DNA from 2 places in the Pseudomonas sediminis genome. Region 1 is predicted to be linked to the other one. Evidence: riboswitches for the same ligand, from Rfam matches in the RefSeq annotation. Region 1 holds a riboswitch; the other holds the start of a gene.

Region 1 (7,162 bases):
CTGCATGGTAGACGGCGTAGTTGACGAAGGCCGGGTCCATGACGATATCGCGGTGGTTGGCCAGGTACAGGTAAGGCTTGCCGGGCTGCAGGTGCTCCAGGCCGGAGTAGCTGATGCCATCACTGGCATGCTCGATGGTACGGTCGATGTAGGGCTCGATCTTTTCCTGCAGGCCAGCGACCGAGTCGATATCGGCGAACTCGCTGCGCAGGCGTGCGGCGATCAGCGGCTTGAGCAGCCAGCCCAATGGCCCGGCCAGGCGCGGAAAGCGGAAACGGGTGAGGGTACCGAGAAACGCCGGGTCGGCGAGCAGGCGCGCCAGTACGGGGCGCACTTCTGCATCGGCATAGGGTCGGATGGCATCGAATGCGCCCATCATGCTCTCTTGTTCTAGAACGGCTAAGGTTGGAATGGTGTCTGCTTAACAGGGTGAGCAGTAGACCGGCGATTATAACGCCAAGTCACAAGGAGGCCGCGATGCTGGAAAGCGAGTCGTATTATTGCCCCTATTGCGGTGAGCCGGCCGAAGCGCTGCTGGATCTGTCGGCTGGGGACCAGTCTTACATCGAAGACTGTCCTGTGTGCTGCCGGCCGATCGAGTTCGAGCTGCGCACGGATGGCACCGAGTGGGAGTTGGACGTTCGTGCGGAGAACGATTGATGCAACGAATCTACGAACCGGAAAACCTTCTGGAAGGGCAGATGCTGGTGGACATGCTGGCTAGTGAAGGTGTCGAGGCGCACTTGCTCGGTCAGCATCTGGTCGGTGCGGTGGGTGAGCTGCCGGCATGCGGCCTGCTTGGTTTGGTCGTCGCTGATCCTCACGCTGAACGGGCGCGCACGCTGATCGCTGAGTACAATGCGGCGCAACCTGTGCCTGGTGATGAGCCAGAGTCCTTTCAGGGCGTGTTGCTCTGTTGATGCGCCCCCTGCCTGTCGAGTCGTTTCATGTGTGGTCGTTATGCCCTGTTCCGCTGGTCGCCCGCTTTTGCGGCGTTGCCCGGCTTTCCCACTGACCAGAAACCACACTGGAGCCTGGCGCCCAACGGCCAGGTGCTGATGCTGCGTGCGGGCGAGGGGGGGGCACAGGCGGCTGCGGCGCGCTGGGGGCTGACGCCCGCCTGGCTCAAGGATCTGTCCAAGACTCCGGCGCATGCGCGTGCTGAAACCCTGGCCGAGCAGCCGATGTTCCGTGAGCCCTTTCGCCAGCGCCGCGCGCTGCTGCCAGCCAACGGCTTCTATGAATGGCGCGGGGGCGTGCGCAAGCGGCCGTACTGGATGAGCAACGGCGATTCGCTGATGTATTTCGCGGCCTTGTGGGAGCTTTATCCGGTTGGTGGGCAGGAGTACCTGAGTGTTGCGCTGATCACCCAGGCGGCCGCCACGCTGCGGCGACCGTTGATTCTCGACGAGCATGAACAGGCGCTGTGGCTGAGCCACGATACGTCGCCCGAGCAGTTGGCGGCGCTGCTGGCCAAGCCGCAGGTTGCGCTGCGTGAGCGCGCACTGGCGACGCTGGTCAACGACCCGAAGCTGGATGCGCCGGAGTGCCTGACGCCGGCTTGATCCTGCGCAGGGTGTCGAGGGGCCGGTGCACCGCAACTGACCAAGAACCTGTGCGTGCGGTGCACCCTATTCTGATGCAGTCCCTCAGACCTTGAACTGATTGATCAGCCTGCGCTGCTGTTCGGCCAGCTTGGTCAGTTGAGCGCTGGCCTGACTGGCTTCGTCGGCGCCGCCTGCCACCTCGTTGGCGACCTGGCCGATATTGGTGACGTTGCGGTTGATGTCTTCGGCCACCGCACTTTGCTCCTCGGCTGCGCTGGCGATCTGTGTGTTCATATCGTTGATCACCGACACCGCCTGGGTGATGGACTCCAGCGATTGAGCGGCCTGGTTGGCGTGTTCGACGCTGTCGTCGGTCTTGCTCTGGCTCTGCTCCATCACCTTGACCACTTCGCGCGTGCCTTGCTGCAATTGCTGGATCATGGTCTGGATTTCTTCGGTGGCCTGCTGGGTCTTCTGCGCCAGGTTGCGCACCTCATCGGCGACCACGGCGAAGCCGCGGCCTTGTTCGCCGGCGCGAGCTGCCTCGATGGCCGCGTTGAGCGCCAGCAGGTTGGTCTGCTCGGCAATGGCGCGAATGGCGACGAGGATGGCGTTGATGTTCTCGCTGTCCTTGGCCAGGTTCTGTACCACGCCCACGGCGCGGCCGATTTCGCTGGCCAGAGCTGCGATGGCGGCCGAGGTCTCCTGTACCACCTGTTTGCCCTGGTTGGCCGCGCGGTCGGCGTGATTGGCGGCTTCGGCGGCGTGGGTGGCGTTGCGCGCGACGTCCTGCGCGGTGGCAGTCATCTCATGAACGGCGGCAGCCACCAACTCGATCTCTGCCAGCTGTTTCTGCACGCCCTGGTTGGTGCGGATGGCAATGTCGGCAGTGTGCTCGGATGAGTCGCTGACCTGCTGCACCGAGGTCACCACGGCGCCGATCATGGTTTGCAGTTTGGCCAGGAAGGCGTTGAAGCCGGCGGCGATCTGTCCGAGCTCATCCTTGCGGTCAACCTGCAGGCGCACCGTGAGGTCGCCATCGCCTTTGGCGATATCGTCGAGCATGCCGACCATCTGCCGCAGCGGGCGGGCGATGCCGTAACCGACGAACCAGATCACCAACAGGCCCAGCCCGGCGATCAGAAGACCGACCAAGGTCATGCCCAGGGTGTCGGCGTCGCGCTGCGTCGCTAGATCGCCCTGCAACTGGTGCAGATCGGCCATCACCGCTTTGAGCGGCAGCACCAGCATCAGCACCCAGCGTGTGTCGCTCTGGCCGATGTTGAAGCTGAGAAAGAGTTCGATATGGCTGTGCTCAGGATCTTCCTTGGCATCGATGGACTACAGCACCTGCCCGGGCTGCAGCGTACCCAGGTTGCTCACTTCGTTGGCGTCGAGCAGGGCGGTGGCCGGTTCGCCAAGTTTGTCCGGCGCTTTGGTCGAGGCGACCAGGCGCCCGTTGCTGGCAATCAGTGCCATCTCGCCGGCACCGTTGTAGAGCTGGGCGTCAGCCTTTACCAGCAGCTCCTGAATGAAATTCACCGCCAGGTCGGCACCGGCGATGCCGCGAAATTCGCCATTGACCAGAATCGGCGAGGTGAAGGAGGCAAGCATGGTCATTTTGCCGCCGACATCATAGGGGGCTGGATCGATCACGCAGGGGCGCTTGCGTTCTTTGGGGCAAAGGTAATATTCGCCCGCGCGCACGCCGGTTGGCAGCAGCTCTTCGCTTTCGGTCGAGCCGATAGAGTCGATACCCAGGCTGCCGTCGGCATTGCGATACCACCAGGGCAGGAAGCGGCCGGTGCCGTCGTAGCCGTTTTCCTTGCTGCCGGCATAGATGTCGTCGCTGGCATCGAAGGCGTTCGGCTCCCAGCCCAGGTAACTGCCAAGTAATTTAGGGTTCTGCGCCGTGGTTTCATGCACCATGTTGGCCAGTTCTTCGCGGCTGATGCTGAGCATCGGGCTGCCGTTGGCATCGGTCATGCCGGGCATGGCGTTGACGCGTGCCAGGTCGGCGGTGATCTGCGGGGGAGCTTCCAGTTCACGCTGGATTTCGCTGACCTGGGCTTGCGCCAATGCCGACAGGCGCTGCTCGATGACTTGTTCCAGTAGTTTCTGCGTGCGTTCCTGCACCAGGTTCTGGGTTCGGCCACTGGCGAACAGGGCGTATAGCACCAGCGCCACAACGACCGCGAGTACGCTGGCGCCAGCAAGGAATGCGACGGAAAACTGGATCGACTTGAGCTTCATGAGAGCTCCCGAGCGCAGAGCGCGCCTGTCACGAACTATCGGCAGTGACAGATGAAAACCTTAATGGGCTGGTGGTGACGAACAGGCTGGTGTCGTATTCAGCAAAGATGGCGTACGGCTATCGCGCAAGTAACGCGGTTGCTCGTGCTGCGGGGGCGGCCTAGCATAGGGCGTCCGATTCAAGGAGGTAGCTCGATGAGCAAGGTTCTATATCTGAGTGGCCTGGCGGCGGCCGTGCTGCTGGCAGGTTGTCAGGCCGTCAATACCACCAGTGGTGGTGCGGTTGGCGTAGAGCGCAAGCAGTACATGTTCAGCATGTTGTCAGCTGATGAAGTCAATCAGATGTACGCTCAGTCCTATCAGCAGACGCTGAGCGAGGCATCGAGCAAGGGCGTGCTGGACAAGACCAGCAACAATGCCAAGCGTCTGCAGACCGTTGCCAATCGCCTGATTCCGCAGGCGCCGCGTTTTCGCCCGGATGCCGCCAACTGGCAATGGGAGGTCAACCTGATCAAGAGTCCCGAGCTCAACGCCAACTGTGGCCCGGGCGGCAAGATCATTTTCTACAGCGGAATCATCGAGCAACTGAAGCTCAGCGATGATGAAATCGCTGCAATCATGGGCCACGAGATGGCGCATGCCCTACGCGAACACAGCCGTGAGGCGATGTCCAAGGCCTATGGCATTCAGGTCGCCAAGCAGGGTGCCGGCGCTTTGCTCGGTCTCGGTGAGAGCGGCATGGCTCTGGCCGATACAGTAGTGCAGTACAGCCTGACGCTACCCAACAGCCGCGGTAACGAGAACGAGGCTGATCTGATTGGTCTCGAATTGGCTGCTCGCGCGGGTTATGACCCGAATGCGGCCATCAGTCTGTGGCAGAAAATGGAGGCCGCCGGTGGTGGTGCGCCGCCCGAGTTCATGAGCACTCACCCGTCCTCCAGCAGCCGTATCGCTTCGCTGCAGGCGGCGATTCCCAAGGTGATGCCGCTGTACGAGCAGGCCAAGGCCGGGCGCTAAGTTCGGGCATGAAGAAACGGCGCGGCGTGATGGTTCACGGCGCGCCGTTTGCGTTTCAGGGTAGCGCCGTTTCGGCGAAGGGGCGGGGTTGCAGGCCCAATTGGGCACGGAAGCTTTCCATGTCGAACATGGTGCAGATTTCCTGAATCTCATTGCTGGGCGTCAGTGTCCAGAAGGCCATGGCCGAGATGCTCAGCACCTTGTCGCTGGGCGGATAGCCCAGCGCGGGTTTTTCGATGGTGCCGATCAGCGTGCTCCAGGTCACCACCTTGTAGCCTTCGGCGACGCACTCCTCGACCACGATCTGCAGGTCCGGCATGGCGTAGCGGATGTCCTGCACCATCCGGGCGAAGCCGGCGCTGTCGAGTGGGCGACCCATGAACGAGCTCTTGTAGAGAAAGTCGCGACTGTGCAGCTGTTCGGCCAGGGCCAGGCGCCCCTTGTTCCAGGTCAGGTCGATGTGCTGGCACACCAGCTTCTTGCGATCATCCAATGACATGCCGCCCTCCCGACTGCATACCGTATGACGTGACGTGGCACGTACTTTAGCAGCAGGCGGTAGGGGGCTGGGATTGGCCGAAATGCCAGCCCGTTGACGTCAGTGAGTCGTCATATCAGGCCGCTGAGTTTCATTGCCTGATAGCCGGCATAGATTGCCAGGGCGGCGAAGGCACAGGCCGCGAGGCGGCGAATCAGCGTCAATGGCAGGCGCTCGGCTGCGAAGTTGCCCGCCAGTACCACCGGTACGTTGGCCAGCAGCATGCCCAGCGTGGTGCCGAGCACCACCAGAATGAAGTGCGGATACTGCGCCGCCAGCATCACGGTCGCGACCTGAGTCTTGTCGCCCATCTCGGCGAGGAAGAAGGCGATCAGGGTGGTGAGGAAGGGACCGTATTTCTTCAGGCCGGATTCCTCGTCGTCGTCCAGTTTGTCTGGCACCAGGGTCCAGGCCGCTACGGCGACGAAGCTGGCCGCGAGAATCCAGCTCAGGGTGGCGGGTGAGAAGAAACCGGCAACCCAGTTACCCACAGCGCCAGCCGCGAAATGGTTGGCCAGGGTGGCGACGACGATGCCCCAGATGATCGGCCATGGCTTGCGAAAGCGGGCGGCCAGCAGCAGTGCGAGCAACTGGGTCTTGTCGCCGATTTCGGCGAGGGCAACGATCAGGGTGGGGACGAACAGCGATTCCAGCATCAGGTTTCCTAAAGGGGCGGGTCGACACGGCTTATGACACGAACGACCTTCCCGCCCCGGGTATAGGTTGTGCGTGTCATAGGTCTTGTCAAACCGCAGGCCTCTCTATGTAGGCCTTGGGTCGTATACGCCATGCTCTGCGGAGCAAGTGTGTTGACGTATACCGGGCGAGCAGGGCGCTCGCGGGAGACTACTCCCCTAGGACGGGCGCAATTGTGCCCAAGCGCTGCGTTGGGAGCAACCCCAATCAGCGCCGGGCGCTGTAGATGCGAAAGCCATCGGCATCTGCCAGGGTGCGGCACGGGCCCAGATGACGTTCGATCAATGGCGGGTATTTGAGGAAGCTGTTGGCCACCAGACGCAGTTCGCCACCTTTTATCAAGTGGCGGGCTGCCTGGCTCAGCAGGTTCTCACTGGCTTGGTAGTCGGTGTGCACGCCTTGATGGAACGGCGGGTTGCTGACGATGGCGCTCAATCCTTCTGGCGCCGACTCGATTCCGGTGCCAGCGATCAGGTTGGCCGTCAGGCCATTGCGAGCCAGGGTCAGGCGGCTGCTCTCCAGGGCGAAGGCGTCGACATCCAGCAGGCTCAGCTCGCTGTCTGGATAACGCCGTTTGAGCGCGGCGCCGAGCACGCCAGCACCGCAGCCGAAGTCAAGCATGTGGCCGTTAGGCAGTTCATCCAGATGCTCGAGCAGTAGCGCGCTACCCCGATCAAGCCTGCCATGGGCGAAAACGCCGGGCAGAGTAACGATCTCCAGCGCGCCGTCGGCCAACTGCAGTGGATAACTCTGTGCCAGGGCATGCAGGTCGGGGACGGGCGGCGCCTGCTCTACCTCGACGCACCAGAGTTGGCAATGCCGCGCGCTGTCGAGCTTGCGTGGCTTGCCATAGGCTGCCAACTGTTTTGATGCGCGCTCGATACCGCCACGTTTTTCGCCGACCAGGTACAGCGGCTTGCCGGCCAGGCGCGAGGCAAGCGCTTGCAGCAGGTAGTCGCTCAGCTCGCGTGACTTGGGCAGGAACAGCACGGCAGCACGGTAGTCACCTTCTGGCATCTGCGTGCCGAAGTGGCTGCGGTCGGCAAAGCGCGCCGAGAGCAGCGCCTGATCAGCGGCATGCCAGTTCCAGCCACGAGCCTGAGGCAGGGCA
Region 2 (7,162 bases), 2.1 Mb from region 1:
GCGTGGCGGCGACGTGATGGGCTGGCGCCAGCACAACAGCAGCCAGCACTACTTCGCCGAGGCGGCCGGGCGTTTGATCATCGACGGTATCGAGGCGCTGCGCTCAGCCACCTGGAGCTTCCCTTCGTTCAGCCTGGAATCGGTGGCGCAGACCCTGCTCGGCGAGGGCAAGGCCATCGACACGCCCTATGCACGAATGGACGAGATCCAGCGCATGTTCGACGAGGACAAGCCGGCGCTGGCGCTCTACAACCTGAAGGACTGCGAGCTGGTCACGCGCATCTTTGCTCATACCGATCTGCTCGCCTTCCTGCTGGAGCGCTCCAGCGTCACTGGTTTAGCCGCCGACCGCAGCGGCGGCTCGGTGGCGGCCTTCACCCACCTGTACCTGCCGCCCATGCACCGTCTGGGTTTCGTCGCGCCCAATCTCGGTGACATTCGTGGCGAGAACAGCCCTGGCGGTTTCGTCATGGACTCGCGCCCCGGTCTGTACGATTCGGTGCTGGTGCTGGACTACAAGAGCCTGTACCCGTCGATCATCCGCAGCTTTCTGATCGATCCGCTGGGGCTGGTCGAAGGGTTGCACCAGCCGGATGACGAACATTCGGTGGAGGGTTTTCGCGGCGCCCGTTTCTCGCGTACCCGGCATTGCCTGCCGGCCATCGTCGAGCGCGTCTGGCAGGGCCGTGAGGCGGCCAAGCGCGAGGGCAACGCGGCCTTGTCACAGGCGCTGAAGATCATCATGAACGCCTTCTACGGTGTGCTTGGCTCCAGCGGCTGCCGCTTCTTCGACCCACGCCTGGCATCGTCCATCACCCTGCGCGGGCACCAGATCATGAAGCGCACCCGCGAGCTCATCGAAGCTGAGGGGCATGCGGTGATCTACGGCGACACCGACTCCACCTTCGTCTGGCTCGGCCGCGCCCACGACGAGGACGAGGCGACACACATCGGTCGCGCGCTGGTGGCTCGCGTCAACGCCTGGTGGCGCGAGCATCTGCAGCAGGAATACGGCCTGACCAGCGCCCTGGAGCTGCAGTTCGAGACCCATTACCGGCGCTTTCTCATGCCCACCATTCGCGGCACCGAGGAGGGCAGCAAGAAGCGTTATGCCGGCCTGGTTCACGACGTAGACGGCAGCGAACGCATGGTGTTCAAGGGGCTGGAGACGGTGCGCACCGACTGGTCGCCGCTGGCCCAGCGCTTCCAGCAGGAGCTGTATCGCCTGGTGTTCGCCGGCCAGCCCTACGAGGACTACGTGCGCGACTACGTGAAACGTACGCTGGCCGGCGAGCTGGACGAGTTGCTGGTCTATCGCAAGCGCTTGCGCCGGCGCCTCGATGACTACCAGCGCAACGTGCCGCCGCATGTGCGCGCCGCACGCCTGGCCGACGAGCACAACCAGCGTCTGGATCGACCGTTGCAGTACCAGCGCGGCGGCTGGATCAGCTACCTGATCACCACTAGCGGGCCGCAACCACTGGAGCGCCTGCTGTCACCGGTGGACTACGAGCACTACATCAGCCGTCAGTTGAAACCTGTGGCCGATGCCATCCTGCCGTTCGTCGGCGGTGAGTTCGAGCGGCTGGTAGATGGGCAGCTCGGGCTGTTCTGAAATGCGCCGGCCGCCGCTCTGGGTAGAACCTCCGCGCGAGAAATGGGCTAATTGCCTTGAAATACTTTGCAAAATTCGCCCCGTTGAGCGGAGTTCGCGGCCTGAATATATTTGCGCCCGTGATGCCGGGCCCCTCTGGCGGTTAACACCGCGATGTCGGAATCACAGTCTGTTCAATCTGACTGTAGGAGGGGCTCATGACTGCCCTCGAACCGTTTCTCTTCGCCGACTTCCTCGGCACGGCCACCTGGTTGTGGCTGGTCTTCATCGCTGTCGTCATCTCCCTGCTGGCCTTCGACCTTGGCGTGCTGAATCGCGATAACCGCGAGATCGGCGTGCGCGAGAGCCTGTTGCTCTCGGGTGGCTACATCACTGCGGGTCTGTTGTTCGGTGTCTGGGTGTTCTTCCAGAAGGGCGGCGACGCCAGCATGGATTACCTCACCGGCTTTCTGATCGAGAAATCGCTGTCGATGGACAACGTGTTTCTCATGGCCATGATCTTCAGCTTCCTCGCCATCCCGCGGCAGTACCAGCACAAGGTGCTGTTCTGGGGAATCATGGGCGTGCTGGTGCTGCGGGCGATCATGATCGGCCTGGGTGCAGCGCTGATTCACGAGTTCAGCTGGATTCTCTATGTGTTCGGCGCCTTCCTGTTCTTCACCGGCGTGAAGATGCTGTTCTCCAAGCTCGACGATGCGCCGGACCTGCAGAACAACGTGCTGGTCAAGTTCCTGCGCAAGCACCTGCGCGTGACTGATGAGCTGCACGGCCAACGCTTCTTCGTGCGCCAGGACGATGGCAAGGGGCGCAGCGTGCTGTGGGTGACGCCGTTGTTCCTGGCGCTGATCCTGATCGAGTGCGCCGACCTGGTGTTCGCCATCGACAGCGTGCCGGCGATCTTCGCCATCACCCAGGATCCGTTCATCGTCTACACCTCGAACATCTTCGCCATCCTCGGCTTGCGCGCCCTGTACTTCGCCCTGGCGGCGCTGATCCACCGCTTCGCCTACCTCAAGTACGCGCTGGCCCTGGTGCTGGTGTTCATCGGCGCGAAAATCTTCCTGGTCGGCATCATCGGCAAGATCCCGGCTGCGGTGTCGCTGAGCGTGACCCTGGGCCTGCTGATCGGTGGCGTACTGCTGTCGCTGTACAAGACTCGCGGCCAGCCGCCCGCCAACATCTGACATATGAACCGAGCCTCGTCACACTGGCGAGGTCCGGTTTCGCAAGTGGAGAAATCGAGATGTATCAAACCTGGAAAAAACGCCTGACGCCTGTCGTCCTGGGCGTAGCGCTGATCACCCTGGCGGGCTGCGATGCTGCCGAGCAGTCCGCGCAGAAGCTCGCCGAAGAGGCGAAAAAGGAAGCACAGGCGCTGATCAGTGATTCAGTTGGCGAGGTGGTGGATGAGGTCAACCGCCAGGTGGACTCCCTGCAAGAGTCCACCAACCGAGCACTTGGCGAGGACGACAAGGAGAACGAGCAGGACGCCGAGACACCGCAGGCGAAGCCCGAGAAACCGCTCGAGCAGGGCGTCGAGACCTGATGCAAGGTCGGCGGTGCAGGCACCGCTGAGCGGTTGCTGGGCGCCGCCACTTCCGCCCCGGCGCGCTTGGGTTTATCCTGCGCACCTCTTTGGGGAGTAGCCTGCCGTCGCGCTAGCGTCGGCGCGTTGGTCAACATTCTCGGCAACCTGCCGTGGCCAACGCATCCGCTGGGATTGGTGAGACCAACGACAGTCCTGTGCCAGGTCGGGCGCGCAGTGGCTTGTCGTTGACTCAGGCCCGGCTGGAGTTTCCCTTGAATCCTCTCTCGCTGCTTCTTCTGTCATTCGCCATGTCGACGGATGCCTTCGCTGCTGCCATCGGCAAGGGCTCGGGCCTGCACAAGCCGCGCTTCGCCGAAGCCCTGCGTGCCGGCTTGATCTTCGGCACCATCGAGGCCATCACGCCGATCATCGGCTGGCTGATCGGCCAGGCGGCCAGCCGCTTCGTCCTTGAGTGGGATCACTGGATCGCCTTCGTGCTGCTGGTCGGGCTCGGCGTGCACATGATTCACGCGGGCCTCAGTGCCGATGACGATGCGTCTGAAGACAAACCCTCGCGCCATTCCTTTTGGGTGCTGGCTGTCACCGCGGTGGCCACCAGCATCGACGCCCTGGCCGTTGGCGTGAGCCTCGCCTTTGTCGAGGTGAACATACTGGTCGCAGCACTTTGTATCGGTTTGGCCACCACCCTGATGGTGACATTGGGCATGTTGCTCGGTCGTATGCTCGGTCAACTGGTTGGCAAGCGTGCCGAGATCGTCGGCGGTGTAGTGCTGATGCTGGTTGGCGCGACGATTCTCTACGAACACTTTGCGAGTCTGTGAACATGAACATGTCCCTGCGTTTTCTGAGAAACGCACTGCTGGCAGCTGCTGCGCTGATCGCCGCTGCCCTGGCGTTCTTCGCCTGGCAATACTTCTTTCCGGTGCAGGCCGCCAGTGGCTGGTCGTATCGCGTCGCCTACGACGGCGTACAGAAGGCGGCCGGGCTGGCACGAGCGCCGGGTGGCGGCATTCTGGTCAGCCAGGAACTGCAGGATGGTCGCGGCAGTATCCTGTTGATGCAGCCCGACGGCGACCGCGAAGTGGTGGTCGAAGGCCTGTCCAAACCCGATGGCCTGCTCAGCGCCCGTGGTGGCCTGGTGTTCAGCCAGGAGTCGGGTGATAAGCCGGTCAGCTTCCTGCAGGGCAAGCGTGTTTCCGAGCTGTTCGCGGGCGATCAGGTGCAGGGGCTGTGGGACGATGGTCACTACCTGTATGCCATCGAGGACCGCAAGGGAAATGGCCGGCTATGGCGCTACCGCTGGGATGATCGGCAACTGAGCGTGGTGCGTGACAACCTCTCGGAGACCGAGTCGATCACCCGCTGCACCGACGGCCGCATGCTATATAGCGAAAAGGAAACCGGGGTGATTCGCGAGCTGCGCGAGGATGGCCGCGACCCGGTAGTGATCGATGGCCTACGCAACCCGACCTTCCTGCTGTGCGACGAGCAGGGGCTATGGATCAGCGAGGACTCGACCCATCGCGCCCGCCTGCTGCTGGTCGACGCCCAGGGCGAGCAGACCACCGTGTTGTCGTTCCTCAAGGCGCCGCAAGCGATCCTGCCCTTGGACGATGGTCGTTACCTGATCGCCGAAGGTGGGCGTGATCGAGTGCTGGAATTGAGCGTGGTGAGATCGGCAGGCGGCCTTAAAAAAACCGAGATTGCCAGCGACCGGCAGGGCGGTTGAGGCCCGGCTGACGGCTTAACCGAGCAGACGTCTAGGGCTGAGCAGAGCCGCATTCAGGCCTGCTTCTGCAAGGCGCGGCGGCAGCGGCTGCCGGCGAATCAAGGCAGCGCAGGCTTGGCCCATGGCGGCGCTGGTCTGGATGCCATAGCCGCCTTGCGCTGCCACCCAGAAGAAGTCGTCGGCCTGGGTGTCGAAACCGCCGACCAGATCGCCATCGACGACGAAGCTGCGCAGGCCGGCCCAGGTGTGCGCCGGACGACGAATCTGCAGCGTGGTGTGGGTTTCGATCTGATGGATGCCCAAGGCGATGTCCAGCTCTTCAGGCTGCACGTCATGTGGCTCCACCGGGTCGGCATTGGCTGGCGAACCTAGTAAGAGACCTGCATCGGGTTTGAAGTAGAACGATTCGTCCAGGCTCACCAGTACCGGCCAGTGCTGGCAGTCGATGCCTGCCGGGCCGTTGAAGGTGAAGGCGGCGCGGCGCTTGGGCTGTAAGCCGATGCCGGGTAGGCCGGCCAGACGCGCGAGCTCGTCGCACCAGGCGCCGGCGGCATTGATCAGCACGCGCGTGCGGTAGCGTTGCCCGGCACATTCCACCTGCCAACCGTCCCCGTCGCGGTCGATACTGAGCACTTCGCGGTTGCAGTGAATCTCCCCGCCCTGTTGGCGGATACCACGCAGGTAACCCTGGTGCAGCGCGGCGGTGTCGATGTCAGCGGCGCTGGGGTCGAACAGCGCACCGTGCACGAGCTCGCGGCGCAACACCGGAACCAGCGCGCAGGCCTCGTCAGCACTGAGCAGGCGAGCCTCTGCAACATGCTCACGGGCCTGCTCGTACTGGCGCTGCAGCTCGGCTGCGTCACCGCTGAAGTCCACCACCAACTCGCCACGTGGCGTGAGCAGAGGATGCTCGGCAAAACCGGCTGGTGGGGCATCGTAAAAGGCGCGACTGGCAGCGGTCAGCGCGCGGACCTGTGGCGTGCCGTAGGCCACGGTGTAGAGCGCGGCTGAACGGCCAGTGGAGTGGTAGCCGGGCTGCGCCTCGCGTTCGAGCAGCAGCGTCTTGCCATGGCTGGCGAGAAAGTAGCCGGTTGAAGCGCCGGCAATGCCGGCGCCGATGATGAGGTAGTCGTAGTGTTGCATGGCGTATCAATCAACGGGGTCAAATGAAAAAGGCGAAGCTGGAGGGCTTCGCCTTTGTTCTGCTTCGGCCTTATCAGTGCTTGCGCGGCACCGGCTTGAGCAGCTCGTCCGGCGGCATTTCGCACTGGATCTTGCGGCCGATCAGCTCTTCGATTGGCGGCAGGGCGAAGGCGTCGTCCTCACCGGCGAAGCTGATCGAGGTGCCGCTGGTGCCGGCGCGGCCGGTGCGGCCGATGCGGTGCACGTAGTCGTCCGGGTCTTCCGGCAGGGTGAAGTTGATCACGTGGCTGATGGCATCGACGTGGATGCCACGACCGGCGACGTCGGTGGCGACCATGACGCGGATCTTGCCTTCGCGGAAGCCTTCCAGTGCGCGGATACGCTTGTGCTGCGGAATGTCGCCGGACATCTGCACGGCGCTGATGCCGTCGCGGGTCAGGCGCTCTTCGATGCGCCGGACTTCGTCCTTGCGGTTGGCGAAGACCATGACCCGCGTCCAGTCGTTCTGGCTGATCAGGTTGTACAGCAGTTTGTACTTGTCAGCCGAGGCTACGGCGTAGACGTGCTGCTCGACGGTGTCGCTGGCGACGTTCTCTGGCTCGATCTCGACGATGGCCGGGTTGACCGTCCACTGCTTGGCCAGGTTCATCACGTCGTCGGTGAAGGTGGCTGAGAACAGCAGGGTCTGGCGGTCACCCTTCATCGGCGTCTGGCGGATGATCTGGCGCACCTGAGGGATGAAGCCCATGTCGAGCATGCGATCGGCTTCGTCCAGCACCATCACCTCGACCATGTCCAGGTGCACTTCGCCGCGCTGGTTGAAGTCCAGCAGGCGGCCCGGGGTGGCCACGAGGATGTCGCAGAAGCGCGATTCCAGCTGCTTGAGTTGTTTGTCGAAGTCCATGCCACCGACGAATTGCATGACGTTGAGGCCGGTGTATTTGGTCAGCTCGGCGGCGTCCTTGGCGATCTGCACCACCAGTTCGCGGGTCGGCGCGATGATCAGCGCGCGCGGCTCGCCCATGTAGCGCTCTTTCGGCGCCGGGGTCTGCAGCAGCTGGGTGATGATCGAGATGAGGAACGCCGCGGTCTTGCCGGTGCCGGTCTGGGCGCGGCCGATGGCGTC

The links. A riboswitch is a leader RNA that binds a small molecule or an ion and turns the genes downstream of it on or off. The one in region 1 is predicted to bind manganese.
Region 2: it holds a riboswitch for manganese, as region 1 does, so the genes downstream of both, mntP (manganese efflux pump MntP) here and AAEQ75_RS03710 (TMEM165/GDT1 family protein) in region 1, are expected to answer to the same signal.

What each region holds. Positions count from the first base shown of each region.
Region 1 covers NZ_CP154631.1:774,003-781,164, reverse strand. The annotation lists gene AAEQ75_RS03745 (1-acyl-sn-glycerol-3-phosphate acyltransferase) at 1-379, opposite strand, end outside; gene AAEQ75_RS03740 (CPXCG motif-containing cysteine-rich protein) at 478-660, shown strand; gene AAEQ75_RS03735 (putative signal transducing protein) at 660-920, shown strand; gene AAEQ75_RS03730 (SOS response-associated peptidase) at 948-1,565, shown strand; partial or broken gene AAEQ75_RS03725 (methyl-accepting chemotaxis protein) at 1,650-3,800, opposite strand; gene AAEQ75_RS03720 (M48 family metallopeptidase) at 3,996-4,817, shown strand; gene AAEQ75_RS03715 (ketosteroid isomerase-related protein) at 4,873-5,316, opposite strand; gene AAEQ75_RS03710 (TMEM165/GDT1 family protein) at 5,427-6,008, opposite strand; yybP-ykoY riboswitch at 6,102-6,222, opposite strand; gene AAEQ75_RS03705 (class I SAM-dependent methyltransferase) at 6,259-7,162, opposite strand, start outside.
Region 2 covers NZ_CP154631.1:2,855,362-2,862,523, forward strand. The annotation lists gene AAEQ75_RS13450 (DNA polymerase II) at 1-1,615, shown strand, start outside; gene AAEQ75_RS13455 (TerC family protein) at 1,813-2,799, shown strand; gene AAEQ75_RS13460 (hypothetical protein) at 2,859-3,161, shown strand; yybP-ykoY riboswitch at 3,238-3,410, shown strand; gene mntP (manganese efflux pump MntP) at 3,416-3,985, shown strand; gene AAEQ75_RS13470 (hypothetical protein) at 3,988-4,893, shown strand; gene AAEQ75_RS13475 (NAD(P)/FAD-dependent oxidoreductase) at 4,909-6,036, opposite strand; gene rhlB (ATP-dependent RNA helicase RhlB) at 6,110-7,162, opposite strand, start outside.